2 linked regions of the Crateriforma spongiae genome follow. The protein of the gene in region 2 binds, or shares a complex with, the protein of the main gene of each other region. Links are inferred from orthologs where the notes say so. Each region holds a gene or a part of one and is shown on either strand. Other genes may lie near its edges.

What was found. Proteins that work in one complex are often made in the same cells at the same time.
Region 1: the proteins of trxA (region 2) and HFP54_RS13690 are in contact, whole or in part, in a crystal structure (PDB 1F6M), measured with the Escherichia coli proteins. The link is inferred for Crateriforma spongiae from one-to-one orthologs.

Annotation. Positions count from the first base shown.
Region 1 is NZ_JAAXMS010000004.1:627,061-630,112, reverse strand. The notes cover bases 31-3,008. They hold HFP54_RS13690 (NAD(P)/FAD-dependent oxidoreductase), read left to right. Parts: upstream 31-971; coding sequence 972-2,045; downstream 2,046-3,008. Other genes in these bases: HFP54_RS13685 (hypothetical protein), read right to left, coding at 2,021-2,299; HFP54_RS13695 (carbon starvation CstA family protein), read right to left, coding at 31-559. Outside these bases: more of HFP54_RS13695, read right to left, coding at 1-30; HFP54_RS13680 (NRAMP family divalent metal cation transporter), read left to right, coding at 3,049-3,052.
Region 2 is NZ_JAAXMS010000003.1:554,759-557,815, forward strand. The notes cover bases 1-2,983. They hold trxA (thioredoxin), read right to left. Parts: upstream 1,667-2,983; coding sequence 1,334-1,666; downstream 1-1,333. Other genes in these bases: HFP54_RS10190 (DegT/DnrJ/EryC1/StrS family aminotransferase), read left to right, coding at 25-1,185; HFP54_RS26165 (NUDIX hydrolase), read right to left, coding at 1,836-2,687; HFP54_RS10205 (sugar phosphate isomerase/epimerase family protein), read right to left, coding at 2,693-2,983. Also shown: more of HFP54_RS10205, read right to left, coding at 2,984-3,057. UniProt on the Escherichia coli protein: Participates in various redox reactions through the reversible oxidation of its active center dithiol to a disulfide and catalyzes dithiol-disulfide exchange reactions.

The DNA.
Region 1 (3,052 bases), on a different replicon or contig from region 2:
ACAACCCGCCGCCACGACGGTACACCCACCATCCGATCATCACCGCCACGGGCATCGCGATCCAAACGCTCAACACCGATTCGGGATACAACGCAAAGATCACCGCGATGACCAAACCAAAGATCGCCAGCACGACCGACAAAGCCATCGCCAAGACGGTCAGAAACAGAATCTTTGCCCGCGGCGACACCAATCGCCCCGCCGCTTGGCCGATCGACTGGCCCTTGTTGCGGATGCTGATCACCAGAGCCGACAAATCGTGGACACCGCCGATCAGGATCGAACCGAAAACAACCCACAACAGCGCCGGCAACCAGCCCCAAAACACTGCCAACGCCGGGCCGACAATCGGGCCGGTTCCCGCGATGCTGGTGAAGTGGTGACCGAAAACGATGCTACGCCGGGTGGGAACGTAATCGACATCGTCACGCAATTCTTCGCTGGGCATCACCGCGTCGTCGGTCAGGGCGAACAGCTTTCGCGCCAGCCAGCGGCCGTACGTGTGATAGGCGACCAGAAAGCCCAGCATCGAAGCGACGGCGACAATCAGGGTGCTCATTGGCGATGGTTACGGCAAAGGGTTGGCGACCGGGCGGATCGTCGCGGCAAACGCGTCGGACGGTTTCCACCACGCCAAAAGGTTCAGGCGGTGCCGGAAATTAGGTCCGTTTTTGACGCCGGAATTCCGGGCAATGGTCGCCCCTGGGGCGGATATTGGTGGCCACCTATACTAACGCTGCCGAACCGGACGCACACGGCGCTGCGGAGCCCCGGCGGGCAAAATTCGGCTTGCCCGATTCCCAAAATGCCGCCCCGGCATGACGGGCGTTTTGATCCACGCGGCGCCGCTTTGGCACTCCTCCGGTTCCTTTGGTCATTGCAATGATGACGCCTTCGTCGATGGCCCCCCAGCGACACGAACGATCCGACAACGACACCAGCATTCACCTTCTGTGAGGAAAGACAGATCCATGGCTGACTCCATCGAAAAAACCATCATCATCGGCAGTGGACCGGCCGGCTGGTCGGCTGCCATCTACGCCGCCCGCGCCAACCTGAACCCGGTCTTGTACGAGGGAACCGTCAAACCGGAAATGATCCCGCTGGGACAATTGGCTTACACGACCGAAGTGGAAAACTTTGCGGGCTTTCCCGCCGGTAACATCCGCGCGTTCGTCGAATCCGCGGTTGACAAGGACCGGCATTACAACTTGCCCATGGTCCCCCAAGGCCACGAAAAGGACGGCCAGCCGCACTACGCGGTCCAAGGCGTCGAGCTGATGGAATTGATGAAGCAACAGGCGCTGAATTTCGGCACCAAAGTCGTTTCCGATGACATCGTCGGCGTGGATTTCAACAGCGGCGGCGTCCACACGCTGCACACCGGCAGCGGCGAATCGGTGAAGACTCATACCGTGATCGTGGCCACAGGCGCGCGTGCGAATTACTTGGGCCTGCCCAGCGAAGAAGCCTACAAAAACAAGGGCGTCAGCGCGTGTGCGGTCTGCGACGGCGCTTTGCCGATCTATCGCAGCAAGCCGTTGGCCGTCGTCGGCGGTGGCGATTCCGCGGTGGAAGAAGCCACGTATCTGGCCAACCTGAAGAACGCCGCGACGATCTACATGATCATCCGTCGCGACGAAATGCGTGCCAGCAAGGTGATGCAGGACCGCGCGATGAATCACCCCAACATCGAAATCAAGTGGAATCGTGTCGTCGACGAAGTCTTGGGCGACGGCAACCAAGTCAACGCGTTGCGGCTGAAGAGCACCGTGGATGACGAAACGGAAAACTTGGACGTCGGCGGATTGTTCCTTGCGATCGGACACACGCCCAACACGGCGTTCCTGAAAGACGCCCTGAAGATGAACGACGAAGGTTATCTGCAGTGGACCAAGCCGTTCCGGACCAACACCGAAGTCGACGGAGTGTTCGCCGCCGGTGACGTTGCCGACGATTACTACCGTCAAGCGATCACATCAGCCGGCACCGGGTGCATGGCCGCTCTGGATGCCGAACGCTACCTGGGCGAAAAAGACGTTTGATCGGCATTGCCCCTGACCTCGCGGGTCGGCATCCGATCCGCGTTGTGGGCCGGCGATGGGACCGTGCGTCCGGCGGTTTGCCGTGAAAGCCGCGAATCGTTGAAACGCAATTCTTTCCCGACGTCGCCGCCGTTGGTGGCGACGTTGACCGGCCGCAGTCGCAACTTTCCACCAGGTTCGCTTTGCCCGGACAAGCCTGATGCGGCAAGTAAACCGGTCAGACAAACGACGAAGCTGAACAGCGTCATCCGCATGATTGGGTGCCCCGAATAAGACGGTCAGAAAAGATGGGTCGCCGGATCGCTGGTGCCTTCCATCGATCAACGACGCCCCCGCATCGCCGACCGTTGCATCCGACAAGGAAACCCTAGGCCGAATTGTCGGACGATTCGGTAAGTTTTTTGGGCGTGCGACATGTTGGCACGATTTCACGCCCGGTGGGTATCCCGCGGTGAAGACTTCGCCCGTTATCCATCATGGCTCCGCCGCATCTGTGCAAAAACCTGGGGACGAAACGCGAACCATCGGCGGTCGTTTCCTTCCGGCTCGGTCACAGTGGATCAACGCCAACGCTGCCGACGGGGTTCAACGCCAACGCTGGCGACGGTGCAAGGCTTGTGACCGATTCTCTGGCTTGCAACCATTCTCAGGCTTGCAACTGAGTCTCGCGCGTCGTTGTGTTTGGGTGGATGATCTTTGCGCCCCCGCTGAACCTTTCCTGCTAGTTTCGTCGGCCCACAGCGTCTGATATTCTGTCGATCCCTCGCTGTGCGTCAGGCGGTACTTCGATCGATGTCCTCTGCGCGTTGCCTCCATTCCCCCCTGTGTTGACAGCCCCCCTCAGGACTCAGCAATGTCAGAACAAGCAAGCTCGTCACAAGCAGCCGTTTCGGATGCAATGAAAGCTGAGATCGCTGAGCTCGAACGTCTCAATGGGCTGCCCTTTGCATCTTCCGCGTTGGGCTACATTAAACGGACCGGGCCCGGGTTGTTGCAAAGCGCCATGA
Region 2 (3,057 bases):
TCATCCAAGGAAGGTCATCGAACCATGCCAGGCCCGAATTCTGTTCCGCTGTTGGACGTCAACCGCGACAATCGCCCGTATCGTGAAGAATTCATGAGCGCCCTGGCCGGCGTCCTGGATTCCGGACGCTTTCTGTTCGGCCCCGATGTGGTCGAACTGGAATCGGAAGTCGCCAAATACAGCCAGGCCCAATTTGCCGTCGGTTGTGCCTCCGGCAGTGACGCGTTGCTGTTGTCCCTGATGGCTTTGAACATCGGCCCGGGCGACGAAGTGATCGTTCCCAGCTTTACCTTTTTCGCCTCGGTCAGCTGCATCACGCGACTGGGCGCCACGCCGGTCTTCATCGACATCGATCCGGACACCTACAACATGGATGTCGATCAGCTGGATTCGCTGATCGGGCCCAAGACGGCAGCCATCATTCCCGTGCACCTGTTCGGACAGTGTGCTCGCATCGACCGGATCTGTCAGGTCGCCGCCGAACATGACATCCCCGTGGTCGAAGACGCCGCCCAGTCGATCGGTGCGGCCTATCATTCGCGTCCCGCCGGCAGCTGGGGGACCGTGGGCTGTTTCAGCTTCTATCCGACCAAGAACTTGGGCGGCATGGGCGACGGCGGCATGCTGACGACCAATGACGAAGCGTTCGCGGATCGGCTGCGTTTGTTCGCCGGCCACGGCATGCGACCCCGCTATTATCACAAGGTGGTGGGCATCAACAGCCGCTTGGACACGTTCCAGGCTGCTGTTTTGCGGGTGAAGATGAATCACTTGCCCCAGGCCGTCGAAGGCCGTCGCACCAACGCCACGCGGTACCACCACTTGTTCCGCGAAGCTGGTTTGGTCGAAGACGGTCCGGTCACTTTGCCGGTGATCGATGAGAACGCTTTCTCGGTCTGGAACCAGTATTCGATCCGCATCGCCGACGGGCGACGCGACGAAGTCCGCCAGCACTTGGCCGACAACGGCGTGGGGTCGGAAATCTATTACCCGGTGCCGATGCACCAGCAAGAGTGCTTTGAAAATATCGGCTTCAAAGCCGGTGATTTGAGCGAGACCGAGCGGGCCAGCCGCGAGATCTTGAACCTGCCGATTTTCCCGTCGCTGACCGTAGAAGAACAAAACCGAGTCGTCGAAGTGATCGGTCAGTTTTATCAGTCGGCCGAAGCCAAGAAGGCCGCCTAAACGAACCGGGGCTGCGGTCGAACCGAATCGCCGTTTGGGCGGGCGGATTTGACTGCCCCGTTTGAAAGATCAACGAAAACAGGCCGCGTGCGATGATTCGCATGCGGCCTGTTGCGTTAATCAGATGCCAAAAGGCGTCCCCTTGGGATCAGGACGTTGCCGCCGAATCCAGGGCTTCTTGCAGAGCGGCCTTGGGGCGAACGCCGACAAAGCTCTCGCTGACTTCGCCGCCTTTGAAAACCAACAGCGTCGGGATGCTGTTGATGCCGAAACGCTGGGCGGCGCCGGGATTATCGTCGATGTTGATCTTGCCGATCTTGACCGACGGGTTTTCGCCGGCCAGTTCATCGATCATGGGAGCGATTTGACGGCAAGGGCCGCACCAGGGTGCCCAGAAGTCGACCAAGACGGGTTGGTCCGATTGCAGCACTTCGGAGTCGAAATTGTCGTCGGTGAATTCTTTGACAGCATCGGAAGCCATGACAGTGGTCTCTCGTTTTGTACGGATAGTTAAACGGGGAATCGGTCGGGATCGCGGGAATCGTTCACAAGGACTGATCGACGGTGATCCATCGGCGGGTGGGGCGTGTCGCATCCGGTCGGCGACGCCTTGCACAGACGGCCGAATTGTAGGATGGCGACACCCGCTGTCAATTTGCCGGTCCGACCGGAACGTCTGACAAGGTAAGCAAGTGCTGAGCCAATTCGTCCAGAATCATCGCTGTGGCACCCCAAACCTTGTGTTCGCCGTGTGCAAACGCCGGCGTGCGGAACTGCAAATGACCAACGCGATGTTCGCCCCGACGGACGGATCGTATTTCGGTGTGTCGTGACAGGTTTCCCGCGACGACCTGCCGCAGAAGTGTTTCCAGCGGCAAATCCAGTACCTCATCAACTTCGGCCGGGTCGGGGCACCAGGGGGTGGGATCTTTGTGTAACCACGCGACCCAGGGAGTGACCCGGTTGTCGCTGGCATAGACATATTGGCATGCCAGACGTCCGATCCACTGGCGGACCAAAGCGGGACGACCTAGTTCTTCGGCGAATTCCCGCAAGGCGGCTTCGCGGGTGTCTTCACCCGATTCCACCCGCCCCCCGGGAAAGCAAATTTGCCCGCCGTGATGCTTCAACAGACTGGGACGCCGCGTCAACAAGACACGCATGTGGCGGAGCGATGTGAGCGGTTGATGGGCATCCGGAACGACCAGGGCATCCGCCGCAGCTTTCTGCGACATCGATCCGCCGTGCAAACCTTCGGCACTCGACACACCATTGATACCAGACACATCTTCGTAGATACCCACCAGCACCGCGGCACGTCGTGCACGGACCGGTGCGGGGCCGCGGTGGCGACCATAGGCAAGTGGCACGGCCGCGATCGAACGATAGCGTCGCGACAGTTCGGGCGTTTCGCCGCGTTGCCGCAAGCGGTCGCTGAGTTGTTGCGGCCAAGTCGCCGGCAATTGCCACCGATCCGGTCGCCTAGTTGCCGGTATTTTCACGGTTGCTAAATCAACGTTTCCAACAATCGACGAAGCTTTCGCAATTCGACGCGATGATCCAAGTCTTCCTGGGGCGCCATGTGGATCGTCAAAGCACGATCGTATTTTTCACGTTCCAACTGGGTGACCAGTTTTCCGTAGTCGATTTCGCCCTGCCCCACGCTGACTTGGAATGCATCCGGGCGGGTGTCTCGGAGGTGCGTGTTGATGACAAACTTCAGGATCTTGTCCAGCGACTTGCCTTTGGCCGGACCGGCAATGTAGACGCTGGGGTCCAGGGTGATGCCCAGGCCATCGACGTTGTTGCAAAGCACCATCAAGGTGTCGGGGTCTTCGCTGAGGCAGCCCAATTGGCTGCGGACCGCGACAC